Regions from separate parts of the Kosakonia calanthes genome, predicted to be linked through region 3. Evidence: predicted binding sites of a transcription regulator. Region 3 holds the regulator's gene; each other region holds the start of a gene.
What was found. Region 3 encodes CRP, which controls carbon source genes, mostly activating them, when cyclic AMP is high. Its sites were predicted from a motif close to ATGTGANNNNNNTCACAT; they were not measured.
Positions count from the first base shown of each region.

Region 1: a site for CRP is predicted at 2,820-2,837, ahead of focA (formate transporter FocA). Genes of this name have one in related genera too.
Region 2: a site for CRP is predicted at 3,330-3,347, ahead of epd (erythrose-4-phosphate dehydrogenase). Genes of this name have one in related genera too.

Region 1 covers NZ_CP151800.1:3,042,791-3,053,121, forward strand. Annotated here, with positions in the region: gene AAEY27_RS14325 (DUF421 domain-containing protein) at 1-590, opposite strand, end outside; gene ycaO (30S ribosomal protein S12 methylthiotransferase accessory factor YcaO) at 729-2,489, shown strand; gene focA (formate transporter FocA) at 2,896-3,753, shown strand; gene pflB (formate C-acetyltransferase) at 3,805-6,087, shown strand; gene pflA (pyruvate formate lyase 1-activating protein) at 6,282-7,022, shown strand; gene AAEY27_RS14350 (MFS transporter) at 7,094-8,269, opposite strand; gene AAEY27_RS14355 (fumarylacetoacetate hydrolase family protein) at 8,466-9,299, opposite strand; gene AAEY27_RS14360 (LysR family transcriptional regulator) at 9,535-10,331, opposite strand, start outside.
Region 2 covers NZ_CP151800.1:860,588-870,918, reverse strand. Annotated here, with positions in the region: gene fbaA (class II fructose-bisphosphate aldolase) at 1-764, opposite strand, end outside; gene pgk (phosphoglycerate kinase) at 907-2,070, opposite strand; gene epd (erythrose-4-phosphate dehydrogenase) at 2,119-3,138, opposite strand; gene tkt (transketolase) at 3,497-5,488, opposite strand; gene AAEY27_RS04075 (M48 family metallopeptidase) at 5,767-6,525, shown strand; gene AAEY27_RS04070 (OprD family outer membrane porin) at 6,914-8,182, shown strand; gene speA (biosynthetic arginine decarboxylase) at 8,257-10,233, opposite strand; gene AAEY27_RS22395 (hypothetical protein) at 10,242-10,331, opposite strand, start outside.
Region 3 covers NZ_CP151800.1:450,555-460,885, reverse strand. Annotated here, with positions in the region: gene AAEY27_RS01940 (YheU family protein) at 1-13, shown strand, start outside; gene AAEY27_RS01935 (phosphoribulokinase) at 67-936, shown strand; gene AAEY27_RS01930 (OsmC family protein) at 964-1,368, opposite strand; gene crp (cAMP-activated global transcriptional regulator CRP) at 1,681-2,313, shown strand; gene AAEY27_RS01920 (YccS/YhfK family putative transporter) at 2,362-4,440, shown strand; gene argD (bifunctional acetylornithine/succinyldiaminopimelate transaminase) at 4,430-5,650, opposite strand; gene pabA (aminodeoxychorismate synthase component 2) at 5,738-6,301, opposite strand; gene AAEY27_RS01905 (putative adenosine monophosphate-protein transferase Fic) at 6,498-7,100, opposite strand; gene AAEY27_RS01900 (YhfG family protein) at 7,090-7,260, opposite strand; gene ppiA (peptidylprolyl isomerase A) at 7,366-7,938, opposite strand; gene AAEY27_RS01890 (cytosine deaminase) at 8,094-9,392, opposite strand; gene nirB (nitrite reductase large subunit NirB) at 9,633-10,331, shown strand, end outside.

The DNA of each region.
Region 1 (10,331 bases), 2.2 Mb from region 3:
CGCACGCAAACGTAGTCGCCGTCTTCAGGTATCCGGGTGAACCGTTCGCTACAGCCTTCAGGCAGAATACACAGGCCGGGTTTTACTTCTTCATCCTTGAAATAGTAAACGCTGAGTTGTCCGTTGGTTTCCATAATCGCCAGCCGAACTTGCCCTAACTGTTCGATTCCACTGGAGCGCAGCTCCATGAAAAACTCAAATTCAGTCAGATTCTCTTCATGTAATTTCTCCCACGCCAGCTCGCCATCTTTGATGATAACGACCGGTTTGCCTTCCAGCAGATCTTCGAGCTTTTCGCTGTGCGACATCAGCCACATCACCAAACGGTACAGCAGTGCCAAGGTAATAAAGACCACCAGCACCGGCAGCATCGGAACGTCATCGTAGAAGGCCACATCCCCTGCCGCAGAGCCCAGGGTCAAAATGATCAGCACTTCAAATAATGACATCTGGCGCACACCGCGCCGACCGGTGATTTTGAGGAAGAGAAAAACCAAAACGAAGGTATAGAGGCTACGCAGCGCGACTTCCCACAAAAAATCCAGGGGGACCTTGTCCAGCGCCATGCGATGCAGGTCAAACGCTTTCATTTTTTTATGCCTGAACAGTGAGTTACTTTCATTAAGCATAGCCAGAAGTTTTATTTTCGCCCCGCCAGCGCCGAAGATAGCGCCAGTCACCTAAAACCCGTATCATTGCGCGCTTTACGTACGAAAAAAGTGATCGCCATGACCCAAACATTTATTCCCGGCAAAGATGCCGCGCTGGAAGATTCCATCGCTCGCTTTCAGCAAAAGCTTACCGACCTCGGTTTCAATATCGAAGAAGCTTCCTGGCTGAACCCCGTCCCTAACGTCTGGTCTGTGCATATCCGCGATAAAGAGTGCGCGCTGTGCTTCACTAACGGTAAAGGCGCAACGAAAAAAGCCGCACTGGCCTCCGCGCTGGGCGAATACTTCGAGCGTCTTTCCACTAACTATTTCTTTGCTGATTTCTGGCTGGGCGACACCATCGCGCAGGGGCCGTTTGTTCACTATCCCAATGAGAAATGGTTCCCGCTGCCGGAAGACGATTCCCTGCCGGAAGGCATTCTCGATGCACGTCTGCGTGCGTTTTACGATCCGGAAAATGAACTGGCCGCAGGCATGCTGGTTGATTTGCAGTCCGGCAATGACGCGCGCGGCATTTGCGCGCTGCCGTTTACTCGTCAGTCTGATGAGCAGACGGTCTATATCCCGATGAACATCATTGGCAACCTGTACGTTTCCAACGGCATGTCCGCGGGCAACACACGTAATGAAGCCCGTGTTCAGGGGCTGTCTGAAGTCTTCGAACGTCATATCAAAAACCGTATTATCGCTGAAAGCATCAGCCTGCCCGAGATCCCACAAGAAGTGCTGGCGCGCTACCCTGGCGTGGTGGAAGCCATCGCTAAACTGGAAGCGGAAGGTTTCCCGATTTTCGCTTACGACGGCTCACTGGGCGGAAAATACCCGGTTATTTGCGTCGTGCTGTTCAACCCGGCCAATGGCACCTGCTTCGCCTCTTTCGGCGCGCATCCGGATTTCGGCGTTGCGCTGGAACGTACGGTGACAGAGCTGCTGCAAGGCCGTGGTCTGAAAGATCTCGACGTATTCACGCCGCCGACCTTTGATGACGAAGAAGTGGCTGAGCACGCAAACCTCGAAACCCACTTCATTGACTCCAGCGGTTTGATCTCCTGGGATATGTTCAAGCAGGACGCGGATTATCCTTTTGTTGACTGGAGCTTTGCTGGAACAACGGAAGAAGAGTTCGCCACGCTGATGAGCATCTTCAAAGCAGAAGATAAAGAAGTGTACATCGCGGATTATGAGCATCTGAGCGTCTATGCCTGCCGTATTCTGGTGCCGGGCATGTCGGATATCTATCCGGCTGAAGATCTATGGTTAGCGAATAACACCATGGGCAGCCATCTGCGCGAAACTATTCTTTCTCTACCAGGTAGCGAATGGGATAAAGAAGAGTATCTGAACCTTCTCGCGCAGTTAGATGATGAAGGTCACGATGACTTTACCCGTGTGCGTGAATTGCTGGGTCTGGCTACCGGCAGAGACAATGGCTGGTATACCCTGCGTATTGGCGAACTAAAAGCAATGCTGGCACTGGCCGGTGGCGATGTGGATCAGGCGCTGGCCTGGACAGAATGGACGATGGAATTTAACGCTTCTATCTTCAGTGCCGAACGCGCGAATTATTATCGTTGCCTGCAAACATTGTTATTGCTGTCTCAGGAAGAAGAGCGCGAACCGCTGCAATATCTGCACGCTTTTGTACGGATGTATGGCGCGCAGGCCGTTGAAGCAGCAAGTGCAGCATTAAGCGGCGAAGCGCCGTTCTACGATCTGCAACCTGCTGATGGTTCTTTGCAGGCGTTCCCGGCGCATCAGTCTTTGTTAGCCGCTTACGAAAAATTACAACGCGCTAAAGCTGCTTACTGGTCTAAGTAGCAATAAATACCACGACAATAAGTAGGCTTAATCACAGGTCTACGTTATATTACGGGGCAATTTCATTGCCCCTTTTTTATTATATTTTGGCGATGAATTCCATATGTAATAATTAAGTTAAATATGAGTGAATACTAACATCTACACATATCTAATATTGTTACTTCTTATGGTAATTACCCCATTTTAATTAACTGTTGTTTGGGAGGCCGTATAAAATTTTTCAACTCATTTTATAACTTTTAAAATTTATTTTTATTTTGATAATCAATAAGTTACTCCGTATTCGCTAAAAAACCATGCGCTTTGCGGTCCTATAAGCCAGGCGAGATATGATCCATATCAAATTCTCTTCTATAATGCTTTGTTAGTATCTCGTCGCCGACTTAATAAAGAGAGAGTTAGTGTGAAAGCTGACAACCCTTTTGATCTAATACTTCCAGCAGAGATGGCCAAAGTTGCCGAAGAAGCTGGTGTCTATAAAGCGACTAAACATCCGCTGAAGACTTTTTACCTGGCGATCACCGCCGGTGTGTTCATCTCCATTGCTTTCGTTTTCTATATTACCGCCACGACCGGTACTGCGACGATGCCGTACGGTATTGCTAAACTGATTGGTGGTATCTGTTTCTCACTCGGGTTAATTCTTTGCATCATTTGTGGTGCAGACCTCTTCACATCGACCGTACTGATTGTTGTGGCGAAAGCCAGCGGGCGGATCACTTGGGGGCAACTCGCTCGCAACTGGATCAACGTCTATGTCGGCAACCTGGTGGGCGCACTGCTCTTTGTCTTATTAATGTGGTTGTCCGGCGAGTATATGGTCGCCAACGGTGGCTGGGGCTTAAATGTTCTCCAGACCGCGGATCACAAGGTACATCATACGTTCATCGAAGCTGTTGCGCTGGGTATCCTGGCGAACCTGATGGTCTGTATGGCCGTATGGATGAGTTATTCCGGCCGCAGCTTGATGGACAAAGCGATGATCATGGTGCTACCGGTTGCGATGTTTGTCGCCAGCGGTTTTGAGCACAGCATTGCAAACATGTTTATGATCCCGATGGGAATCGTAATCCGCGATTTCGCGAGCCCGGAGTTCTGGACCGCAGTTGGTTCCAGCCCGGAAAGTTTTTCTCACCTGACTATTATGAACTTCATTACCGATAACCTGATTCCCGTAACAATCGGGAATATCATCGGTGGAGGCTTGTTAGTCGGGTTGACATACTGGGTCATTTATCTGCGTGGTAACGATCATCATTAATGGTTGTTTCAGGCAGTAAATAAAAAATCCACTTAAGAAGGTAGGTGTTACATGTCCGAGCTTAATGAAAAATTGGCCTCAGCCTGGGAAGGTTTTACCAAAGGCGAATGGCAAAACGCAGTAAACGTACGTGACTTTATCCAGAAAAACTACACCCCGTATGAAGGCGACGAGTCCTTCCTGGCTGGTGCTACTGAAGCGACCACCAAGCTGTGGGACAAAGTCATGGAAGGCGTTAAACTGGAAAACCGCACTCACGCGCCAGTTGATTTCGACACCTCCGTTGCCTCCACTATCACTTCTCATGACGCTGGCTACATCAACAAACAGCTTGAGAAAATCGTTGGTCTGCAAACCGAAGCTCCGCTGAAACGCGCTATTATCCCGTTCGGCGGTATCAAAATGGTTGAAGGTTCCTGCAAAGCGTACAACCGCGAGCTGGATCCTGCCCTGAAAAAAATCTTCACTGAATACCGTAAAACCCACAACCAAGGTGTATTCGATGTTTACACCAAAGACATTCTGAACTGCCGTAAATCCGGTGTTCTGACTGGTCTGCCGGATGCTTACGGCCGTGGTCGTATCATCGGTGACTACCGTCGCGTTGCGCTGTACGGTATCGACTACCTGATGAAAGACAAATACGCACAGTTCCTGTCTCTGCAGTCTGACATGGAAAATGGCGTAAACCTGGAAGCGACTATCCGTCTGCGTGAAGAAATCGCTGAACAGCATCGCGCTCTGGGTCAGATCAAAGAGATGGCAGCTAAATACGGCTGCGATATTTCTGGTCCGGCAACTAACGCGCAGGAAGCTATTCAGTGGACTTACTTCGGCTACCTGGCCGCTGTTAAGTCTCAGAACGGTGCTGCAATGTCCTTCGGTCGCGTATCCACCTTCCTGGACGTGTACATCGAACGTGACCTGAAAGCAGGCAAAATCACTGAACAAGACGCTCAGGAAATGATTGACCACCTGGTCATGAAACTGCGTATGGTCCGCTTCCTGCGTACCCCTGAGTATGATGAACTGTTCTCTGGCGACCCGATTTGGGCAACTGAATCTATCGGTGGTATGGGCGTTGACGGCCGTACTCTGGTTTCCAAAAACAGCTTCCGTTTCCTGAACACCCTGTACACCATGGGCCCGTCTCCGGAACCGAACATCACTATTCTGTGGTCTGAAAAACTGCCGCTGAACTTCAAAAAATTCGCTGCGAAAGTCTCCATCGACACCTCTTCTCTGCAATATGAGAACGACGACCTGATGCGTCCTGACTTCAACAACGACGACTACGCAATTGCTTGCTGCGTAAGCCCGATGGTTGTTGGTAAACAAATGCAGTTCTTCGGTGCTCGCGCTAACCTGGCGAAAACCATGCTGTACGCAATCAACGGCGGCGTTGATGAAAAACTGAAAATGCAGGTTGGTCCGAAATCCGAACCAATCAAAGGCGACGTGCTGAAGTTCGACGAAGTAATGGATCGTATGGATCACTTCATGGACTGGCTGGCTAAACAGTACGTCACCGCACTGAACGTGATTCACTACATGCACGACAAATACAGCTACGAAGCTTCACTGATGGCTCTGCACGATCGTGACGTTGTCCGCACCATGGCTTGCGGTATCGCCGGTCTGTCCGTTGCTGCTGACTCCCTGTCTGCTATCAAATACGCGAAAGTTAAACCGATTCGTGACGAAGACGGTCTGGCTATCGACTTCGAAATCGAAGGCGAATACCCGCAGTTTGGTAACAACGACGCTCGCGTTGATGACATGGCGGTTGACCTGGTAGAACGTTTCATGAAGAAAATTCAGAAACTGACGACTTACCGCAACGCTATCCCGACTCAGTCTGTTCTGACCATCACTTCTAACGTTGTGTACGGTAAGAAAACGGGTAACACCCCGGATGGCCGTCGCGCAGGTGCGCCGTTCGGACCGGGTGCGAACCCGATGCACGGCCGTGACCAGAAAGGTGCTGTTGCCTCTCTGACCTCCGTTGCTAAACTGCCGTTTGCTTACGCTAAAGATGGTATTTCTTACACCTTCTCTATCGTTCCGAACGCGCTGGGTAAAGACGACGAAGTGCGTAAAACCAACCTGGCAGGTCTGATGGATGGTTACTTCCACCATGAGACTTCCATCGAAGGTGGTCAGCACCTGAACGTGAACGTGATGAACCGCGAAATGCTGCTCGACGCGATGGAAAACCCGGAAAAATATCCGCAGCTGACCATCCGTGTTTCTGGTTACGCAGTACGCTTTAACTCCCTGACTAAAGAACAGCAGCAGGACGTTATTACCCGTACTTTCACTCAAACCATGTAATGGTATTGACTGAAATCGCGAACTAAAAAGCGTACACTTAAGGCTCCACGTCAGTGGGGCCTTTTTAACACCTGAAGCCTGCTTTGCCAGCCATTTACCCTTGCTGGATGCCTGCCAAAACAGACTGAGTGCAGAAGGAATGAAACTGCACAGACACAGGTCCTGGATGGGCCACTTCTGGAGAATACATCGCAATGTCAGTTATTGGTCGCATTCACTCCTTCGAATCCTGCGGCACGGTCGACGGCCCGGGCATCCGCTTTATTACCTTCTTCCAGGGCTGCCTGATGCGCTGCCTCTACTGTCATAACCGCGATACCTGGGACACGCACGGCGGCAAAGAAATTACCGTTAAAGAACTGATGCAGGATGTTGTCACCTATCGCCACTTTATGAATGCCTCCGGCGGCGGCGTTACCGCTTCCGGTGGCGAGGCGATTTTACAAGCTGAATTCGTCCGCGACTGGTTCCGCGCCTGTAAGAAAGAGGGCATTCATACCTGCCTTGATACCAATGGTTTTGTCCGCCGCTACGATCCGGTGATCGATGAATTGTTGGACGTCACCGATCTGGTGATGCTCGATCTCAAGCAGATGAATGATGAAATCCACCAGAATCTGGTCGGCGTTTCCAACCATCGCACACTGGAATTCGCGCAATACCTGTCGAAGAAAAATATTAACGTGTGGATCCGCTACGTCGTCGTACCCGGCTGGTCTGATGATGACGACTCCGCGCATCGCCTCGGTGAATTTACCCGTGACATGGGTAACGTTGAGAAAATCGAGCTGCTGCCATATCACGAGCTGGGTAAACATAAATGGGTGGCGATGGGTGAAGAGTACAAACTGGATGGTATTCACCCACCGAAGAAAGAGACGATGGAGCGCGTGAAAGGCATTCTGGAGCAGTACGGCCATAAAGTGATGTACTGACATTTCGCGTTACTGATTTCCTTCCCTAAACGTCATAAGCCGTTACGCAAGTAACGGCTTTATTAAAAGTATCATTCCGTTTGTTGCAAATGCTTTTCTGGCCCAGCGTGGTGTTCTTCACTAAGGCTGTTCAAATCCGCACCTGTTCTGTCCGGTAATGTCAGCGAGGCAATAAACGCAATGGCGTAAGAAGTGATAGCCAACGCGCCCATGGCAACCCCTAAAGGAATCCAACCCGAAAGAAACCCCACCGCCGCAGGCATTAGCGAACCAAAGCCACGACCAAAGCTTGCGCAGAAACCGGCTCCGCCGCCACGCATACTGGTTGGATAAAGCTCCGAAAATGCAGGCATCGTTGACGAAGCTAACCCTCCCTGCAACGCACCCAGGAAATAGCCAAGCACTAAGGTGATATCCAAATTCACCGCCATAAACATGTAGATGCTGACCACACAGGCTTGTAGAACCAGAAACAGCATGATTGTTTTCCAGCGCCCAAATTTGTCGCTGATATAACCACAGATGAACGGCCCCATCAGTGAGCCCAGAATATTGACGAGCAGGTAGCCGGACATTGAGGTGACGGGCAATCCAAGGCTCATGCGCAGATAAGTAGGAAGCCAGGTGATCATGATGTAAGCGCCGCCGAAAATACCGGTCGACAATATCGTGGCGGTAACGGTAATCCGGCGATAACTCTGACCGAAAATCACTTTCACGGTCGAGGTTTTCACTTTGCTTTCACCCTGCTTATTGGTGAGAAAAACGGCAGATTCTGGCGTGCGTTGCCGGATCCACCAGACAACGATTGCCGGGATCACGCCGATAGTGAACAGAATACGCCAGGCCGATTCCTGCGGATAAAACGCCAGGACAAGAGGCAAGACAGCGAGTGATAGTGCGTTTCCGACCGCGTAGCCGCTCTGTATGGTGGAAGCGACACGCCCGCGCAATGATGAGCGGATCACTTCGCTGATCAATACGCCGCTGACGATCATCTCACCGCCGTATCCCAACCCCTGAAAAAAGCGCAACGCGAAGAATTCCCAAAAGTTATCGCAGAAGGCGGTCAGCATGGTAAACACAGTCAGCCAGACAACGGTGAGTTTCATTATTTTGATACGTCCGAAGCGATCGGCCAGCAAGCCTGCGCTCCAGCCGCCGATGGCGCTACCAATCAGTGATACGGAACTTAATATTCCCGCTTCTGATTTCACCAAAAAGCCAATCGATAACAAGATTGGCATTGATAATGAAAAGATCGTGGAATCAAATGCATCCAATACATAGCCGCCAAGACTGGCCAGCCATGATCTTTTTTCAACTGGCGATAAATCTGAATACCATCCAATTTTCATGGGATACCTTATTTCATATATTTATAGGGTGCAGAGCATTCTAGTGATAAATAAACTCAGTATAGATCTCGTGGCAATTCTATAGTCAGGCGCTCACTCGATTACTTAATCGACCGACACGTTCTATTTCCACTTCGATAAGATCGCCGCTTTGTAAGAAAAGCTGTGGAATTCTTTTCATACCAACGCCGCCTGGCGATCCTGTAATAATGACATCTCCGGCTTTTAATCGGGTAAAGGTGCTGATATAGGAAATTAATTCCGGGATTTTATGTACCATATTCCGCGTATTATCATCCTGCACCACCAGGCCATTAAGAATGGTCTTTATCGCCAGATTTTGCGGATCCGGGATCTCCTCAGCCGTCACCAGAAAAGGCCCAAATGCGCCGGTTGCCGGCCAGTTTTTACCTGCGGTATACCAGCTATGTTGCCAGTCCCTGACAGAACCATCCATATAACAACTGTAGCCTGCGATATATTCCAGTGACGCTCTCTCGGAAACGTTAAAACACTCTTTACCGATAATGACCGCCAGTTCGCCTTCATAATCGAATTGAGAAGAGACTACTGGTTTTTGAATAAAATTATTATGTCCGGTTTGTGAATCATTAAAACGAACGAAGATGGTGGGTGCTTTATTTTTTTCATTAAACTCGATGCGTTTATCTTGGTAATTCATTCCAACACATAAGATCTTACCCGGCATATCTATTACAGGAAGAAACTGAACATCGTCAAAACCAATTGTCGCATCGCAATATTGAAAGTGCGCTATTTCATTCAACGCATTTTTATCCAGCAAGTCCTGCAAGGATGAATATTTTTCTCCCATTACTGGAAACAGGTCAACAATATGGTTGTTGCGAACAATCCCATAATGTTTTTTGCCCTGATAAATAAAATTCGCCAGTTTCATTGACATCTCCAACGCTTTTGTAATACCAGCGGATGCTAGCATGTGCACGCTGTAACCGGGCATCAATTAAACATCGAGAGCGATGAGTTTTTTTTATATCCATTCATTCTGCTTAATGTAAAGCGCGCCCAGTGAAAGGCGAATGCCAATGCATTGTGGTAGAAAAAATCGGCCGAACGAATGACTTTTATTTATTGATCCTAAAATTAATAAAAAAAACGTGATGCAAATTACATTATTCGTTTTTTGTTGCTGGATGAGTATCCAGTCGAATTGTGTGAAGTAATGCTTCGGCGGCTGGTGTTAATAGCCCGGAAGCCCGCAACGTTATACCGATATCGCGTCGGGTATTTGGAAGCGCCACCGGGATAACGGCCAAAATATTGTTTTCCAGCTCATAGGCCATTTGTGTGGAAGAAACCACCGCCAACATATCAGAGTGAAGCAACAACCCGCGTACCATTGCAGCATCGCCAGTCTCCACCTGTGGTACCGGCGCTGGGATGCCGATCGCGGCGAAGGTTTTTTCCAACGCATGCCGGGCTGGCGTCTGCGAACGCGGCAACACCCATTTCGCCTGCAGTAAATCTTCCGGCTGTCGGTAGGCGGCGACCAGTGGATGGTCCGCCCGGGCAGTGATAATAATCTCTTCTTTGAACAGCACTTCACTCTTGATGTCGGAGCGAGGCTCATGGTGGCGAAGTGCGCCAATAATGAAATCGATATCACCTGCACGAAGCTCAGCGAGCAGCGCATCATACGGGCTTTCATTGGTGGCAATCGTAATGGCCGGGTGTTGCGCCTGAAATGTGGCGATCGCCTGAGGCAGGATTTGCGAGCGGCTTAGCGGCAAAGCACCAATGCGCACTCGCCCGGTCAACAGACCGTTACAGGCGGCAATATCATCTCGAATATGCGCCAGTTCATTGCAGGCCCGGCTAATGTTGGGATAAATAATATCCGCCGCAATGGTCGGTTTAATTCCGCCGGGTGTGCGGCGAAACAGCGCTATCCCTGCCCCATTCTCCAGCA
Region 2 (10,331 bases), 410 kb from region 3:
AGGTTATGTTTTTTGGAAACATATTCCTGAGAATCACGCAGGATAGTCGGGGTCAGTTTTACGTTACCCGGTTTGTAAACGCCGTGTACGTTACCGAAGGAAGCAGCGATGGTGAAACGCGGGCTGATTGCATTCAGTTTGGTGTAAGCGTAATCAACGTCTTCCGGCTGAGTGTACAGTGCAGAAGCGTCCATGTGGCTGTTGTCTACGCCGTCTTCTTCGCCACCGGTGCAACCCAGTTCGATTTCCAGCGTCATGCCCATTTTGGCCATGCGCGCCAGGTATTTGGAGCTGATCTCAATGTTCTCTTCCAGAGACTCTTCGGACAGGTCAATCATGTGAGAAGAGAACAGCGGTTTGCCGGTAGCGGCAAAGTGTTTTTCACCCGCATCCAGCAGACCGTCGATCCACGGCAGCAGTTTTTTCGCGCAGTGGTCAGTGTGCAGAATTACCGGCACACCGTAATGTTCTGCCATCTGGTGAACGTGATGCGCACCAGAGATTGCGCCCAGAATCGCCGCGCCCTGAGGAACGTCGGTTTTCACGCCTTTACCCGCGATAAATGCAGCACCGCCGTTAGAGAACTGAACAATAACAGGCGCTTTAACTTTCGCTGCAGCTTCCAGAACGGCGTTAATGGAGTCAGTACCCACGCAGTTTACAGCTGGCAGAGCAAAGTTGTTTTCTTTAGCTACCTGGAACACTTTCTGAACGTCATCACCAGTGATCACGCCAGGTTTTACGAAATCAAAAATTTTAGACATGTTACGTAGTCCTGTATCTTCGGCCGTTTCTGCTCGTCATAACTCGTGCTGCCAGCGTGTTAGCTGTGGGGCAACGCAAATTATTTGGAGCAACAATTGAATCGTTTTGGAAAACAGGCGGGATTACCCCGCCTGAACAAGCTTACTTCTTAGCACGCTCTTCGAGCATGGCGACTGCCGGCAGAACTTTGCCTTCCACGAATTCGAGGAATGCGCCGCCGCCAGTGGAGATGTAGGAAATCTTGTCAGAGATACCGAACAGGTCGATAGCGGCCAGGGTGTCGCCACCGCCAGCGATGGAGAACGCGTCGCTGTCTGCGATAGCGTTAGCCACGATTTCAGTCCCTTTGCGGAAGTTCGGGAATTCGAATACACCAACCGGACCATTCCACAGAATAGTTTTGGCGTTTTTCAGGATTTCAGCCAGTTTCTGGGCAGAAACATCGCCCAAATCCAGAATTTGCTCATCATCTTTGATGTCAACAACGGATTTCAGCGTGGCAGTTGCAGACTCGGAAAACTCGGTTGCAACACGAACGTCGGTCGGAACCGGAATATCGCACGTGCTCAGCAGACGTTTTGCTTCGTCAACCAGATCTGCTTCGTATAGGGATTTGCCGACGTTGTGGCCTTGTGCGGCAACGAAGGTGTTGGCGATACCGCCACCAACGATCAGCTGGTCAGCAATTTTGGACAGGGAATCCAGAACGGTCAGTTTAGTGGAAACTTTAGAACCACCCACGATAGCAACCATCGGACGAGCCGGTTCTTTCAGCGCTTTACCCAGCGCGTCCAGTTCGTCTGCCAACAGCGGGCCTGCGCAAGCGATGTCAGCGAATTTACCTACGCCGTGAGTAGAAGCCTGTGCGCGGTGCGCGGTACCGAAGGCGTCCATGACAAAAACGTCACACAGTGCAGCGTATTTTTTTGCCAGCGCTTCGTCGTCTTTCTTCTCGCCTTTGTTAAAGCGAACGTTTTCCAGAACGACCAACTCACCTGCGGCAACTTCAACGCCATCCAGGTAATCTTTCGCCAGACGAACCGGGTTAGAGAGTTTATCTTTCAGGTAGTTAACAACCGGCAGGAGAGAGAATTCTTCGTTGTACTCGCCTTCGGTCGGACGACCCAAGTGAGAAGTTACCATCACTTTAGCACCTTGTTTCAGAGCCAGTTCGATGGTCGGCAGAGAAGCACGGATACGCGCATCACTGGTCACTTTCCCTTCTTTAACCGGCACGTTCAGATCCGCACGGATAAGAACGCGTTTACCTGCCAGATCCAGATCGGTCATCTTAATTACAGACATGGTGAATCCTCTCGTTGATTCTTAAAGTTTTGCAGACGCAACTGCGCCTTACCTGAAACCTATAGCCGCCATTGCTAACGTCGTGTCGAGCATTCGGTTAGCAAAGCCCCATTCGTTGTCGCACCACACAAGGGTTTTAATAAGGTGCGCACCACTGACCCGCGTCTGGGTACCATCAACGATGGCGCTATGCGGATCGTGGTTAAAATCGGTTGAAACCAACGGTAATTCCGTATAGTCAACTATACCATGAAATGTTCCCTGCGCTGCTTTTTGCAGCAACGCATTGACTTCACTGGCTTTTACCGGTTTTTTCACCGTAACGCTTAAATCAATCGCGGTGACGTTAATTGTTGGCACGCGCACCGCGATTGCTTCGAATCTGTCGTTAAACTGCGGGAAAATTCGTGTGATGCCTGCCGCCAGTTTGGTATCCACCGGGATAATGGATTGGCTGGCTGCGCGAGTACGGCGGAGATCGGGGTGGTAGGCGTCAATCACTTGCTGGTCATGCATCGCCGAGTGGATTGTTGTCACCGTTCCCGACTCAATACCGTAAGCATCGTCGAGCAGTTTAATCACCGGAATAATACAGTTTGTCGTGCAGGAGGCGTTGGAGACGATGCAATCGTCAGAACGTAGCATGTTTTGATTTACGCCGAAAACAACCGTCGCATCGAGATCGTTGCTGCCAGGATGGGAAAAGAGCACTTTTTTCGCGCCCGCCGCCAGATGCGCCTCGCCATCCGCTCGGTTGCCAAAAACGCCAGTGCAATCAAGCACCACATCCACGCCCAGCTCGCGCCAGGGCAGCGCCGCAATGGAGCGCTCATGCAGAATGCGAATAACGTCGTCACCGACAAACAGTTGTTCACGCTCCTGGCGAACATCCCAGGCAAAACGTCCGTGGCTGGTGTCATATTTCAATAAGTGCGCCATGCCCACGGCATCGGCCAGTTCATTGATTGCCACCACGGTGATTTCCGCACGACGCCCGGATTCATATAAAGCACGAACCACGTTGCGCCCGATGCGACCGAAACCATTAATCGCTATGCGTACGGTCATAACTCTCCTGCAAGGCTAGCCGCCTGAAGTGGATGACAGAGTAATCCAGCCACCACCGAAGGGGAATCCTCACCTATCTTAAACTGCGTCTGTTTGGTTATTTGTCGAACATTTAATCGACTGAAACGCTTCAGCTAGAATAAGCGAAACATGGAATAAAAGGAATGATTGCCCAGACGGTTTCGCCAGTAATCTGACTTGCATCACACTTTCGCAGGAATAATGAATAACGACAGGAAGAATAATGGACGAAAAAAACCGGGCGGAATGCCCGGTTTATTAGCGATCTGCATATCAGATGTGGCTTTTATTGCCGGATGACGTGCGTACGCAAGCCCGGTAAACCGGGCAGCAGCGATTACAGCAGCGCTTTCGCTTTTGCGACCACGTTGTCGACGGTAAAGCCGAACTCTTCGAACAGCAGTTCCGCCGGCGCCGATTCACCGAAGGTGGTCATGCCGACCACCGCGCCGTTCAGGCCGGTGTACTTGTACCAGAAATCAGCAATGCCGGCTTCGATGGCAACGCGTGCGCTCACCGCTTTCGGCAGCACGGATTCACGGTACGCCGCATCCTGCTTATCGAACGTGTCGGTGGACGGCATGGAAACCACGCGCACTTTCACACCTTCGCCGGACAGACGCTCCCCGGCGGCCACCGCCAGTTCCACTTCTGAACCGGTGGCGATGAAAATCACCTGCGGCTGACCGTCGCAGTCCTTCAGCACGTACCCGCCGCGGGCGATATCCGCCAGCTGCTGTCCGGTACGCGCCTGCTGGGCCAGGTTCTGGCGCGACAGAATCAGCGCGGTCGGGCCGTCGTGGCGCTCCACACCAGATTTCCACGCCACCGCCGATTCCACCTGGTCGCACGGACGCCAGGTGCTGACGTTCGGGGTCAGGCGCAGGGAAGCCACCTGCTCCACCGGCTGGTGCGTCGGGCCGTCCTCGCCCAGACCGATGGAGTCATGGGTGTAGACCAGCACCTGGCGCTGTTTCATCAGCGCCGCCATACGCACCGCGTTACGCGCGTATTCAACAAACATCAGGAAGGTGGAGGTGTACGGCAGGAAACCGCCGTGCAGGGCGATGCCGTTGGCAATCGCCGTCATGCCGAATTCGCGCACGCCGTAGTGAATGTAGTTGCCTGCGGTGTCTTCATTAATCGCTTTCGAACCGGACCACAGGGTCAGGTTGCTCGGCGCCAGGTCAGCAGAGCCGCCGAGGAACTCCGGCAGCAGCGGGCCGAAGGCTTCGATGGCGTTCTGCGAGGCCTTGCGGCTGGCGATTTTCGCCGGGTTCGCCTGCAGTTTCGCAATGAAGTCGTTCGCCTTCGCGGCGAAGTCTTCCGGCATCTCACCCTTCATGCGGCGGGTGAACTCAGCGGCTTCCTGCGGGAAGGCTTTCGCGTAAGCAGCGAATTTTTCGTTCCAGGCGGACTCTTTCGCCTGACCGGCTTCCTTCGCATCCCACTGCGCGTAGATTTCAGACGGAATCTCAAACGGCGCGTGCTGCCAGCCAAGCTGTTCGCGGGTCAGCGCGATTTCCGCGTCGCCCAGCGGCGCACCGTGGGCGTCGTGGGTGCCGGCCTTGTTCGGCGAGCCGAAGCCGATGATGGTTTTGCACATCAGCAGCGACGGTCTGTCGGTCACGCTGCGCGCCTCTTCCACCGCGCGTTTGATGGCGTCCGCGTCATGACCGTCCACGCCGCGCACCACGTGCCAGCCGTAGGCTTCGAAGCGTTTTGCGGTGTCGTCGGTGAACCAGCCTTCCACGTGGCCGTCGATGGAGATGCCGTTGTCGTCATAGAACGCCACCAGTTTGCCGAGCTTCAGCGTCCCGGCCAGCGAGCAGACTTCATGGGAGATGCCTTCCATCATGCAGCCGTCGCCCATAAAGGCATAGGTGAAGTGGTCAACAATGTCGTGGCCCGGGCGGTTGAACTGCGCGGCCAGGGTCTTTTCGGCAATCGCCATGCCCACGGCGTTGGCAATGCCCTGCCCCAGCGGACCGGTGGTGGTTTCCACGCCCGCGGTGTAACCGACTTCCGGGTGGCCCGGGGTTTTTGAGTGCAGCTGGCGGAAGTTTTTCAGCTCTTCAACGGGCAGGTCGTAGCCGGTGAGGTGCAGCAGGCTGTAAATCAGCATCGAGCCGTGGCCGTTGGACAGCACAAAGCGGTCGCGGTCAGCCCAGGACGGGTTTGTCGGGTTGTGGTTCAGGAAATCACGCCACAGGACTTCGGCGATGTCAGCCATGCCCATCGGGGCACCCGGGTGACCGGATTTGGCTTTCTGTACCGCGTCCATGCTCAGCGCACGAATAGCATTGGCAAGCTCTTTACGTGAGGACATTTTGACTCCAGATCGGAATGTTAAGGGCTATTCCCGTAACGACTTGACGACAGCGCGTTTTGGGCTACGCCGGAAAAAAGTGCCAACAATGTAACCCAAGCGGCTAACCATGTACATGGAGCATCCTTTTGCGCTTCAGAAATCTCTGGAAGCTGCTCGCAAGTTGCGCAAACTTATCGCCCGCCCGTCATTCTCTTCCTTATACTTAGCCTCACCACAGGTTCGTCCGAGCCCGTGAATGAACAAAATAATGACTCAACCATTGCGGAAGATAACTAATGAAAATTCGCCCAGCTTTGCTTGCTCTGGGAATGACAACCTTACTTGCTGGTTGCCAAAACATGGACTCCAGCGGTTTTCTCAGTTCGGGCGCGGAAGCTTTCCAGGCCTATAACTTGAGTGATGAACAAGTTAAAACCCTCAGCGACGACGCCTGTAAACAGATGGATAGCAAAGCGACTATCGCGCCAGCGAGCAGTGCATACAGCAAACGCCTGAGCAAAATAGCCGCCGCGCTTGGTGACAACATCAACGGTCAGCCAGTGAATTACAAAGTTTACGAGGCGAAAGACGTCAACGCGTTTGCGATGGCGAACGGCTGTATCCGCGTCTATAGCGCGCTGATGGATATGATGACCGATAACGAAGTCGAAGCGGTAATTGGCCATGAAATGGGCCACGTTGCGCTCGGCCACGTGAAGAAAGGCATGCAGGTCGCGCTGGGTACCAATGCGGTACGCGCTGCGGCAGCAGCAACAGGCGGTGTGGTAGGAAGCTTATCGCAATCGCAGCTTGGCGCGCTGGGCGAGCAATTGGTGAATTCCCAGTTCTCCCAACGTCAGGAAGCCGAAGCGGATGACTACTCTTACGATCTGTTGCGCAAACGCGGTATTAATCCATCGGGCCTGGCAACCAGTTTCGAAAAACTGGCGAAAATGGAAGAAGGGCGTCAAAGTTCGATGTTTGACGATCACCCGGCGTCGGCAGAACGCGCGCAGCATATTCGCGATCGTATGGCCGCAGACGGGATTAAATAATTGTGTGGGAGGCAATATTGCCTCCCCTTCTTCAGATTTCTTTTCAAAAATATAACTCATCGTTAAACGGCATTAATTGGCAAATTAAACGCACAGAATGCTAATTACTAATCACAGTAACGAAAGGCTATTATTTTCTCAGAACTGGTGTGAGAGTGATTTATTTTGATATTGCGACAAAGAACATATTATCCGGCAGATAAATTGCCGACATCGCCAAATAAAAAATAGTCCACCCATGAACAAAGGAAACACACATTTCCGCGCCAGCCGGGGCTTTCGGTGAGTTAAGAAGAATCACGCAAGGATTGCTTTCACGCCTGTTTCGGGTAACTATCCGTGTCGCAGTAATTCCCTATGATATTCGACAGACAGAGAAATTCCTCCAGTGAAAAATAAATTATCCTTAATTGCTTTAGGCGTTATCGCCACCGCACCCGCGTTTGCCAGCCAGCAATCATCCAGCCAGGGTTTTATTGACGACAGCCATTTAGACGTGCTTTTACGCAACGCCTATATTAATCGCGATTATCGCGGCGGTGCCGATGATAAAGCAGAATGGGGCCAGGGCATTATCGCGACATTTGAATCCGGCTTTACTCAGGGGCCAGTTGGCTTCGGCGTAGATGGCATTGCGCAATATGGCGTGCGTCTTGACGGCGGACGTGGACGCAGCGGCGCGGGCGGCATCGACTTCTTCGCGCAGGATAACGATGGCAAAGCGAAATCCGACTTAGCAAAATTTGGCGCAACCGCCAAAATGCGCGTCTCCAACACCGTGCTGAGCTACGGTACGCAGCGCCCGGAGTTGCCCATTGTTAATGCTGACGCTTCCCGCCTGCTGTTCGAAAGCTACACCGGCACTATGCTGACTTCGAAAGAGATTGATGGCCTGGAAGTTAACGCCGGTTACTTCACCGACGAACAACGCAAAAGTGACGACAGCCACAACAGTGGGCTGAAAAGCCTGAGCTTTGGCGGCGCGAGCTACCAGTTCAACGACCAGTTCAGCGGCGCACTGTACGCCTCTCATCTGGAAGACGTGTTGAACAAGCAATACCTCGGCCTGAACTTCAAACAACCGTTCAGCACCGGCCAGCAGTTGGTTCTCGACTTCAACGGTTACAATTCCCACCTCGATCAGGGCTACGCGCAGCAACTGGATACCGGTCGCAGTAACAGCATCTGGAGCCTGGCCGCCAGCTATATCTGGGATATTCATACCTTCAAACTGGCGTACCAGCAGAGCAGCGGCAGCACCGGCTATCACTACGGAAGCTACCAGAATCAGGGCGGCGTGGGCGATGGCGGCAACACCATTTGGCTGGCGAACTCTTACTGGTCTGATTTTAACGGTGAAGACGAGCGCTCATGGCAGGCTTCTTACGGGCTGGATTTTGCCGGTCTCGGCTTGCCTGGCCTGAGCTGGACCACCGCCTACGTGCGTGGTGATAACATCAAAACCGCCGCCACCAGCAACGGTAAAGAGCATGAATGGTTTAACCAGATTCAGTACCAGGTGCAGGATGGCCCGGCGAAAGATCTGAAACTGAAAGTGCGTTACTCCGTACTGCGCGTCTCGAGCAATGCCAGCGATTACAACATCGGGGGTAACGAAGTGCGCCTCTTCGCAGAATACCCGTTCAACGTGTTCTGATAAAAAAATCCCTTCCGCGCCACTATGGCGAGGAAGGGATTCATTTCGTAACAACTTAACGGTTAGCGAAAGACTTATTCATCTTCCAGATACGTGTAACCGTACAGACCCGCTTCGAACTCTTCCAGGAACTGCTGTTGCAGCGCATCGTCCAGACCGGTTTCTTTCACCTGATCGCGGAACTGCGTCAACAGTTTGTTCGGATCAAGTTGCACATACTGCAACATGTCCGCCACGGTGTCCCCTTCGTCAGACAGCTCCACTTCTACGCTGCCATCCGGGAAGACGAAGACATCAACTGCTTCGGTATCACCGAACAGGTTATGCATGTTCCCGAGTATTTCCTGATAAGCGCCGACCATAAAGAAGCCCAGCATTGGCGGGTTCTCTGGATCGTATTCCGGCATCGGCATGGTCGTCGCAATACCGTCGCCATCCACGTAGTGATCGATAGCACCGTCAGAATCACAGGTGATATCAAGCAACACCGCGCGGCGTTCCGGCGCATGATTCAAGCCTTCCAGCGGCAATACCGGGAATAACTGATCGATACCCCACGCATCCGGCATCGACTGGAACAGCGAGAAGTTGACGTACATCTTGTCCGCCATACGCTCCTGCAACTCGTCGATAATCGGACGGTGCGCGCGGTTGCTCGGGTCGAGCTGCTTCTGCACTTCGTGGCACATATTCAGATAAAGTTGTTCAGCCCACGCGCGCTCTTGCAGGCTAAAGGTGCCGGAAGAGTAACCAGTATGAATATCGTGCAGATCCATCTGGCTATCATGCAGCCATTCGCGCAGCGAACGGCGCGTGCCCGGCTCATGCATCTCCTGCCAGGTTTCCCACATGCTTTGCAGCGCGCGCGGCGCATCTTCGTCTGGAGGAACCGCTGGCGTGTATTCGTTGCGCTCAACGCCGATGATGTTGGACACCAGCACAGTGTGGTGCGCCGTCACGGCGCGACCGGACTCGGTAATCACCGTTGGGTGCGGCAAGCCATTCTCTTCACACGCGTCACCAATCGCCCAAATGATGTTATTGGCGTATTCATTCAGACCGTAGTTAACGGAACAGTCAGACTGTGAGCGCGTTCCTTCATAATCGACGCCCAGACCGCCGCCAACGTCGAAGCACTGAATATTAACGCCCAGCTTATGCAGTTCAACATAGAAACGGGCGGATTCACGCACGCCAGTGGCGATATCGCGAATGTTGGCCATTTGCGAACCGAGGTGGAAGTGCAGCAATTGAATGCTGTCGAGACGCCCGCGCTCGCGCAGGATTTCCACCAGTTGCAGCACCTGAGTGGCCGCGAGTCCGAATTTCGATTTCTCGCCACCGGAGGATTGCCACTTGCCGGAACCTTGCGACGCCAGACGCGCCCGCACGCCGAGACGCGGTACCACGTTCAGGCGTTCGGCTTCTTCCAGCACGATAGCGATTTCGGTCATCTTCTCGATAACCAGATAGACCTTGTGGCCCATCTTCTCGCCAATCAGCGCCAGACGAATGTATTCGCGGTCTTTATAACCATTACAAACGATCACCGAACGGGTCATGCCCGCGTGGGCGAGAACCGCCATCAGCTCGGCTTTTGAACCAGCTTCCAGGCCCAGCGGCTCGCCGGAATGAATCAGGGACTCAATCACGCGGCGGTGCTGATTGACCTTGATCGGATAAACCAGGAAATAGTCGCCGTTGTAGCCGTAAGATTCACGCGCACGTTTGAAGGCGGCGTTAATCGAACGCAGGCGGTGTTGCAGGATCTGCGGGAAGCAGAACAGCGCAGGCAATCGTTGCCCTTGCGCTTCACGTGCTTTAACCAGTTGCGCCAGGTCGACACGGGCTTGTGGAACGTCCGGATCCGGGCAAACACTGATGTGTCCCAGCTCGTTGACGTCGTAGTAGTTATTGCCCCACCAGGCAATGTTATAAGTACGTAGCATCTTGCTGGCTTCCTGGGAGCTCATCGCAACCTCCTGCATGGAACGTAGTACACCTTGTTCGCCTGCTGACGAAGGCGAAACCGAAGACATGTCGTCAGACATCGCGAACCTCAATATAGGAAAGTGTATACCCTGTGCTCATCGCGCAGCCCTTGGGCGGCAACGTGAAGCGCTACAGAGACAAAATAGTTGACTACTAT
Region 3 (10,331 bases):
GTTCCACGAATGACAGGGTGCGGGCGGCTTTGATACTGAAAATAATCGTTGATTCAGGGAGTAGCTATGTCCGCCAAACATCCGGTTATCGCCGTTACAGGCTCCAGCGGCGCGGGAACCACCACCACCAGCCTCGCCTTTCGTAAAATTTTCGCCCAACTCAACATGCACGCGGCGGAAGTGGAAGGCGACAGCTTCCATCGCTACACCCGCCCGGAAATGGATATGGCTATCCGCAAGGCCCGCGATCTTGGCCGGCATATTAGCTACTTTGGCCCGGAAGCCAATGACTTTGGCCTGTTAGAACAAACCTTTAGCGACTACGGCCAAACCGGCCAGGGCCAGGCGCGCAAATACCTGCACACTTACGATGAAGCCGTCCCCTGGAACCAGGTGCCGGGCACTTTTACGCCCTGGCAACCGTTGCCGGAACCGACCGATGTGCTGTTTTATGAAGGGCTGCACGGCGGCGTGGTGACACCGCAGCATGACGTTGCGCGCTATGTCGATTTGCTGGTCGGCGTGGTGCCGATCGTTAACCTTGAGTGGATCCAGAAACTCATTCGCGACACCAGCGAGCGCGGACACTCCCGTGAAGCGGTGATGGATTCCGTGGTGCGGTCGATGGAAGACTACATCAACTTTATTACGCCGCAGTTTTCGCGCACCCATATCAACTTTCAGCGCGTGCCGACGGTTGATACCTCCAACCCGTTTGCCGCGAAAGGCATTCCTTCACTGGATGAAAGCTTTGTTGTTATTCACTTCCGCAATTTAGAAGGGATCGACTACCCGTGGTTGCTCGCAATGTTGCAAGGTTCATTCATCTCGCATATGGATACGCTGGTGGTGCCAGGCGGCAAAATGGGGTTGGCGATGGAACTGATCATGACGCCGCTGGTACAACGGCTGATGGAAGGGAAAAAGATTATATAGCCCGGACTGCGCCGCCGGGCTGCGTAATCAGGCTTCGATCACTTCGTAGGAGTGGGTGATATTCACCGCTTTTTCCAGCATCAGCGCCACAGAGCAATATTTCTCTGCCGACAGATCAACCGCGCGAGAAACGGCGGCATCTTTCAATGCGTTACCGGTGACGACGAAGTGCAGATTAATATGGGTAAACAGGCGCGGCGCTTCTTCACGGCGCTCTGAGGTCAGTTTCACTTCGCAGTCGGTGACGTTATGACGCCCTTTTTGCAGGATCGACACCACGTCGATTGCGCTGCACCCGCCTGCGGCCATCAGAACCATTTCCATTGGGCTTGGCGCTTTGTCGCCAGAGTTGCCGTCCATCAGAATTTGGTGACCAGAAGCGGACTCACCAAGGAACGTTAACCCTTCAACCCATTTCACACGTGCCTGCATTTTCATCACTCCGGAGTTGCAATTTTCTTTACAGATTACGCGCACATAAGAAAAGCCGCAACGGAAGGCGACCTGCGTCATGCTGAAGCGAGACACCAGGAGACAGGCGTTAAAAGCTATGCTAAAACAGTCTGGATGCTACAGAGATACATTGACGTTACGCATGTACGCAAAGGACATCATACATTAGAGGCCGCAGATGACGCTGACGGTCCACTTCCCGGGATTTGGGAAGCTTTGATTGCAACCCCAGAAACAGGGTTCCCTTACGCCCGGCTTCTGGAGCCAGCTTATAACAGAGGATAACCGCGCATGGTGCTTGGCAAACCGCAAACAGACCCGACTCTCGAATGGTTCTTGTCTCATTGCCATATTCATAAGTACCCGTCGAAGAGCACGCTTATTCACCAAGGTGAAAAAGCGGAAACGTTGTATTACATCGTCAAAGGCTCAGTGGCAGTGCTCATCAAGGATGAAGAAGGTAAAGAGATGATCCTCTCTTACCTCAACCAGGGCGATTTTATCGGTGAACTGGGCCTGTTCGAAGAAGGTCAGGAGCGCAGTGCCTGGGTACGCGCCAAGACCGCCTGTGAAGTAGCCGAAATTTCCTACAAAAAATTCCGTCAGTTGATCCAGGTTAACCCGGATATTCTGATGCGTCTCTCCGCGCAAATGGCGCGTCGCCTGCAGGTGACTTCGGAGAAAGTCGGCAACCTGGCGTTCCTGGACGTTACAGGCCGCATTGCGCAAACGCTGTTGAATCTGGCGAAACAGCCGGACGCAATGACCCACCCTGACGGCATGCAAATTAAAATTACGCGTCAGGAAATTGGTCAGATCGTCGGTTGCTCCCGTGAAACAGTCGGTCGCATTCTGAAAATGCTTGAAGATCAAAACCTGATCTCCGCCCACGGCAAAACCATCGTCGTCTACGGAACACGTTAATCTGCAAAACGGCGCATCGCTTATCCGGTGCGCCGTTTTTCTTTCCCCATGTGGCGCAGGCTGATTTATCACCCCGAGATCAACTACGCACTGCGACAAACGCTGGTGTTGTGTTTGCCTGTGGCGATTGGTTTGCTGGTCGGCCATTTACAACAAGGTCTGCTGTTCTCCCTCGTTCCCGCCTGCTGCAACATTGCCGGTCTTGATACACCCCACAAACGTTTTTTCAAACGCCTGATTATTGGCGGCTCGCTGTTTGCGGGCTGTAGCCTGGCCGTTCAACTACTGCTTGCCGACGATTTTCCCTTGCCGTTGATCCTGACCGTGCTGACGTTGCTGCTCGGCGTAACGGGGGAAATCAGCGCGCTGCATGGGCGTTTATTACCGGCCTCGCTGATTGCCTCTATCTTTACGTTGAGCCTCGCCGGGAATATGCCGGTGTGGGAGCCGCTACTGATTTACGCGCTGGGTACGCTCTGGTACGGGCTGTTTAACTGGTTCTGGTTTTGGATGTGGCGCGAGCAGCCGTTGCGCGAATCGCTCAGTTTGCTCTACCGGCAACTGGCCGATTATTGCGAGGCAAAATATAGCCTGCTGACCCAGCACGCAGACCCAGAAAAAGCCTTGCCGCCGCTGCTGGCCCGCCAGCAAAAAGCGGTAGATTTAATAAGCCAGTGCTACCAGCAGTTGCACATGCTGGCGGCCAATAAAAACAATGATTACAAACGCCTGCTGCGCGTCTTTCAGGTTGCGCTGGATTTGCAGGAGCATATCTCCGTCAGTTTGCATCAGCCTGCTGAAGTGCAAAAACTGGTCGAGCAAACCCACGCCGAGCAGGTTATTCGCTGGAATGCGCAAACCGTCGCCGCTCGCCTGCGCGTGCTGGCGGATGACATTCTTTATCACCGCTACCCGACGCGTTTCACCATGGAGAAACAAATCGGCGCGCTGGAAAAAATCGCCCGTCAGCACCCGGACAACCCGGTCGGGCAGTTTTGCGCCTGGCATTTCAGCCGTATCGCCCGCGTACTGCGTACGCAGCGCCCGCTCTATATTCGCGATCTGATGGCCGAGAAGCAGCGCCGTTTACCGCTTTTCCCGGCGCTGAGAAGTTATCTGTCGCTAAAATCTGCCGCCCTGCGCAATGCCGCGCGCATCAGCGTAATGCTCAGTATCGCAAGCCTAATGGGCAGCGCCCTGAACTTGCCGAAGCCGTATTGGATCATGATGACGGTGATGTTTGTGACGCAAAACGGTTATGGCGCGACGCGGGTGCGCATTGTCCACCGGGCAGCGGGCACGTTTGCGGGACTGATGATCGCCGGGGCAACCCTGCACTTCCACGTGCCACTCGGTTTCACGCTGGCCGCAATGCTGCTTATCACGCTGGTCAGCTATTTGATTATTCGCAAAAGCTACGGCTGGGCGATGGTCGGTTTTACCATTACAGCCGTTTATACGTTGCAGATCCTGACGCTAAATGGCGATGAGTTCATTATCGCCCGGCTTGTTGATACGCTGATTGGCTGCCTGATTGCCTTCGGCGGGATGGTCTGGCTGTGGCCGCAGTGGCAAAGCGGCTTGCTGCGCCAGAACGCGCACGACGCGCTGGAAACCGATCAGGACGCTATTCGCTTGATCCTCAGTGATAACCCAGAAGCCACGCCGCTGGCCTGGCAGCGTATGCGCGTTAACCAGGCGCATAACGCGTTGTTTAACTCGCTGAATCAGGCGATGCAGGAACCGGGTTTTAACACGCGTTACCTGAACGATATGAAACTGTGGGTCACCCACAGCCAGTTTATCGTTGAGCATATTAATGCGATGACCACGCTGGCGCGCGAGCACACCATGCTGACGCCTGAACTGGCACAGCGCTATTTGCAGTCATGCGAAATTGCCCTGCAACGGTGTCAGCAACGGCTGGAGTATGACGGGCCGGGTGAATCGGGGGATGTGAATATTCTGGAAGCACCGGAGACGTTAACGCACGGGCCAATGAGCACGCTGGAGCAGCATTTACAGCGGATTATCGGGCATCTGAACACCATGCACACCATTTCGTCAGTGGCATGGCGTCAGCGCCCGCATCACGGTAATTGGCTTCGTCGACGCCTTACGCGTTAACCACTTTTGCTACCGCTTGCGCAAAGCGATGCATGCCTTCATCGATATCTTTTTCATCGACGATCAGCGAGGGCGCAAAGCGCATCACATCAGGGCCAGCATTCAACACCATCACACCTTCTTCGGCGGCCGCGTAGAGGAAATCACGCGCACGGCCTTTGAACTGTGGTTTTAGCTCGGCGCCAATCAGCAGCCCCATGCCGCGAATATCGCTAAACAGGTCGAATTTCTCGTTGATTTGCTGCAAATGCTTAACGAACAGCTGGCGTTTCTCATTGACGCCATTCAGCACGTCCGGCGTATTGATAATATCAAACGCGGTACCAGCCACGGCGCAGGCCAGCGGGTTACCCCCGTAGGTGGAACCGTGTGAACCGACATGAAACGCGCTGGCAACCTCTTCGGTGGTCAACATCGCGCTAACCGGGAAACCGCCGCCGAGGGCTTTCGCGCTGGTCAGGATGTCCGGTGTAACGCCGTAATGCATATACGCGAACAGTTCGCCGCTGCGGCCCATGCCGCACTGCACTTCATCAAACACCAACAGTGCGTTGTGTTCGTTGCACAACTCACGCAAACCTTTGAGGAATTCCGGCGTTGCCGCCGTCACGCCGCCTTCGCCCTGGATAGGTTCAACCACGACCGCGCAGGTGTGATCGTCCATCACCGCTTTTACCGCATGCAGATCGTTAAACGGCACATGGATGATATCGGCCGGTTTCGGGCCGAAGCCATCGGAATACTTCGGCTGGCCGCCCACTGTCACGGTGAACAGCGAACGCCCGTGGAAAGCATTATGAAAAGCAATGATTTTGGTTTTGTACGGGCTGTGGCGCGTAGATGCATAAAAACGCGCCAGCTTAAATGCGGTTTCGTTGGCTTCGGTGCCGGAGTTCATAAATACCACGCGCTCGGCAAAAGTGGCGTCGATAAGTTTACGCGCCAGGCGCAGCGCGGGTTCATTGGTAAACACGTTGCTGATATGCCACAGCGTTTCGCCCTGGGTTTTCAACGTTTCCACCAGCGCCGGGTGACAGTGGCCTAAAGCGGTAACCGCAATACCGCCTGCAAAATCAACATACTCTTTGCCCTGCTGATCCCACACACGGCTGCCTTTTCCCTTCACCGGGATAAACTCGGCCGGTGCGAAAATTGGCAGAATCACTTCGTCGAATGTTGCGCGCGTAACGGCGTCTTGCTGAGTTGCCATGTCATACCCATCCAGTTTTATGTCGCATTGATTATGAAAATATAATCACGAAATATGCATAAAAAATCACTGCATGGCAACCAGAAATCACCGTGTCAGGAAGTTTTGCAGTAATTGGTGGCCCTGCTCGCTGAGGATACTTTCCGGGTGGAACTGCACCCCTTCCAAATCCCACTGCCGATGGCGAATACCCATGATCTCCCCGCTTTCGCTCCACGCCATGACCTCAAAACACTCAGGCAACGTGGGCGGATCGATAACCAGCGAATGATAGCGAGTGACAGTTAATGGATTATTAAGACCCGTAAATACGCCCGCGCCGTGATGGGTAATAGGAGAGGTTTTGCCGTGCATCACTTTTGCCGCACGCACAATGGTGGCGCCAAACACTTGCGCAATCGCCTGATGGCCCAGGCAAACGCCAAGAATCGGCAATTTACCGGCGTAATGCCGAATGACATCCAGCGAAATACCAGACTCATCCGGCGTGCACGGGCCCGGCGAGATAACGATCTTTTGTGGCGCCAGCGCGGCAATCTCCGCCAACGTCAGCTCATCGTTACGCCTTACCTCCACGCTTGCGCCCAGTTCACAAAAATACTGGTACAGGTTCCAGGTGAAGGAGTCGTAATTGTCGATAAGCAGGATCATGTGAGTTCAGCCGAATGCAGTACAAATTGCGCAAAACTATACGGCACTTCGCCTGGATAAAAAACGGGTTTGCAGAGCAGACCTGCTCGGCTGCGATAATCGCCGGATGGCGCTGACGCTGATCCGGCCGACAAATGATCCGCTCCACTGGGTTTTGTAGGTCGGATCAGCGTCAGCGCCATCCGACAAAATGATGTTACTCCCCTACCACCGCTTCGCTCACCACGTTGCCGAAGATCGCATACAGCGGTTGTAAATCGCCCATCGCACCGGCCTGGTTCGCGGTGCTCCAGTCGTTGGGATCGATATCGCGCCAGTCGAGAGAAAAACCGGCGTGCAACGCGAGTTGTTCAAAGAAGATGCGCTGCGCAATACCATTACCGAGACGGAACGGGTGCAGCACATTGATTTCACAGTAATAATGCGCCAGCCGCTCAATAAACTCGGCTTTCGCCAGCCCGCACAGCCACTCCTCATCTTCGAGTTGCTGCATCAGCGCATTCCCTTCCTTCTCGATGTATTCGAAATGGCAGAAACGGGTATCGCCTTCGTAGATATCCACTTCGCGAACCTGCCCGGCCCAGTCAAACACATCCTGATAAAGGTGATGGTGAATGGCGCAAAGATGGGGCAGCCCGCGCGCTAAAGGGCCAAGTTCAAGCGTTGCGGCGCGTAATGCCGTCAGTTGATAAGCGGCTTGCTCCAGCCGCTGTGTCTCGTGAATGCCTAACACATTGCGCATCACGTTCAGGCCAGGAAAGAGGTACGGATCGCGGCCATCGCCAAATTTATCGCTCATAGTGCCTCCGGAGTTCTTCAAGACGCACATTGGCTTCTTCGGCGTTAAGCGTCACAAGTTCACTGTCAACGCCCTCCAGACGCCTGCTGGCCTGGAAATTGACATTGCGCTGCTGCTCCCAGAGACGGGATTTTTGCCTGTCGGTGAGTTTCTTGCTCATAGCGCCTCCCTGTTTAGACGTGTACTTGCCCAAATTATAAGCAGAAAATTCACGTTACGCCGGAAGGCAACAGAACACGGGCCGAACAGCCCGTGTGGGGAAAACTTATGGCAGCACTTTCGCTGAGAGGATAACAACCGGTTTTGATGGGACATTCTGGTAAGGACCCACATCGTGCGTCGGCACCTGCGAAATCTTATCGGCGATATCCATTCCTTTCACAACTTTACCAAACACCGCATAACCAAAATCACGTTGTCCGTGATCGAGGAAAGCGTTATCCGCAACGTTGATAAAGAATTGGCTGGTCGCGCTGTCTTTGTCGGCGGTGCGCGCCATTGAGATGGTGCCGCGAGTATTACGCAAGCCGTTGTCGGCTTCGTTCTTAATCGGCGGGTTAGGCTGTTTTTGCTGCATTTGCTCGTTGAAACCACCGCCCTGCACCATAAACCCCGGGATCACACGATGGAACGTCGTGTTGTTATAGAAACCGTTGTTTACGTAATCAAGGAAGTTTTTCACCGACACAGGGGCTTTCTGATTGTTCAGCTCCAGTTCGATATTACCGGCAGATGTGGTGAGCAGAACATGAGGATCGCCTTTTGCTGCCAGGGCAGCAGGGGAGATAGCAGAAAGGGCCAGTACAGCCGCAACAGCCGCCAGAGTCGATTTAACCATAAGGTTTCCTTAACGAAGTGCAGTAAAGAAAGCGAGTGGCTTGATTCTAAAGAGCAGTCAGCCAGCAGGCTAGCCTTTTACTTAATTTTACGTATTTGGTAACAGATGTAACGCCAGACGCGTCACAACGCGCGGCGCAACATCCCGGCTGGGCGCTATTTTCGCGGTGTTCGGCTGAACACCACTTCTTCACCACCGCGGTCCATTTGTACCCAACTTTGTGCCGGTTGCGTGCTGGCAATCACCCGCCCCTGGCGAATCGACCAGCGAACCGGTGCCTGGCAACGTACCGCATCAAAGCCTGTTTCTACAGGCAAAATAATCATATTTGCCGGAAAACCGGGTTCAATGCCGTACTCCACCAGGCCAAAAGTTCTGGCGCTGTTATGGGTGATCAAACGCAACCCCTGGTCAATTTGCTGGTAACCCATGAGCTGACAGACATGCAGCCCCATGTGCAGCACCTGCAACATATTGCCGGTGCCCAGCGGATACCAGGGATCGAACACATCATCGTGACCGAAGCAGACATTTATGCCCGCCGCCAGCAGCTCTTTCACCCGCGTGATGCCACGGCGTTTCGGGTAATCATCAAAGCGCCCTTGCAGATGAATATTCACCAGCGGGTTCGCCACAAAGTTGATGCCGGAAAGCTTCAGCAAACGGAATAAGCGCGAGGTGTATGCACCATTATAAGAGTGCATTGCCGTGGTATGGCTGGCGGTGACACGAGGGCCAATACCCATTTTCAGCGCCAGCGCGGCGACGGTTTCCACAAAACGCGATTGCTCATCGTCGATTTCATCGCAGTGAATATCCAGCGGGCGATCATATTTTTGCGCCAGCGCAAACGCGATATGCAGAGATTCAACGCCGTATTCGCGGGTGAACTCAAAATGCGGGATCGCCCCGACCACATCCGCCCCTAAACACAGCGCCTCTTCCAGCAATTCCGCACCATTGGGGTAAGAAAGAATGCCTTCCTGCGGGAACGCGACGAGTTGTAAATCGATCCACGGCGCGACTTCCGCTTTCACTTCCAGCATCGCTTTCAGCGCCGTCAGGGAAGGATCGGAAACATCGATGTGCGTGCGCACATGCTGTACGCCGTTGGCCATTTGCCACTTTAGCGTCTGCCAGGCGCGCGTTTTCACGTCATCATGGCTCAGCAGCGCTTTACGCTCGGCCCAGCGCTCAATGCCTTCAAACAGCGTGCCGGACTGGTTCCAGTTCGGTTCTCCGGCGGTTTGCGTGGTGTCGAGGTGAATATGCGGCTCGATGAATGGCGGCAGCGCCAGCCCGCCTCGCGCATTGAGCACCTCAAGATTGTCGCTGTGCGTCGCGCCCATCGGCGTGATTTCACCAAAACGCCCCTGCTCAATCGCAATTTGCCATAGCCCTTCGCGATCGGGTAAATGCACATTCTGAACTAACCAAAGTGGTGTTACCGACATCGCATTACTCCCTCTATTTCCCTCAGATATTTTGTATCAGAGGTCATGCCAAAAACCTTCATATTTCGTATGCAAATTCCACAATTCATAAATGCCTGCGATATCCGTAACTTATAAAAATCGATAAAAATCAGTCATATACTCATTAAGTGGTAGGTGAAGGCGTATTTGATGCACATCAATAAGCGAGGAGGCTGAATCGTTAAGGTAGGCGGTAGTAAAAAAGAAATCGAGGCAAAAATGAGCAAAGTCAAACTCGCAATTATCGGTAACGGCATGGTCGGCCACCGCTTTATTGAGGATCTTCTCGATAAAGCCGACGCCAGCCAGTTCGACATTACCGTCTTCTGTGAAGAGCCGCGTAAAGCCTACGATCGCGTCCATCTCTCTTCCTATTTTTCTCACCATACTGCTGAAGAACTCTCTCTGGTTCGCGAAGGCTTTTACGAGAAACATGGCGTAAAAGTGCTGGTCGGCGAACGCGCGATCACTATTAACCGTCAGGAAAAAGTGATTCACTCGAGCGCCGGGCGCACGGTGTATTACGACAAACTGATCATGGCGACCGGCTCCTATCCGTGGATCCCGCCGATCAAAGGTTCCGAAACACAAGACTGTTTCGTTTACCGCACCATCGAAGATTTAAACGCCATTGAAGCCTGCGCGCGCCGTAGCCGCCGTGGCGCTGTGGTTGGCGGCGGCCTGCTTGGTCTGGAAGCCGCAGGCGCGCTGAAAAACTTAGGCGTTGAAACGCATGTGATTGAATTCGCGCCAATGCTGATGGCCGAGCAGCTCGACCAGATGGGCGGCGAGCAGCTGAAACGCAAAATCGAAAGCATGGGCGTGGGCGTGCACACCAGCAAAAACACCCAAGAGATCGTGCAGGAAGGCACCGAAGCGCGCAAAACCATGCGCTTTGCCGATGGCAGCGAGCTGGAA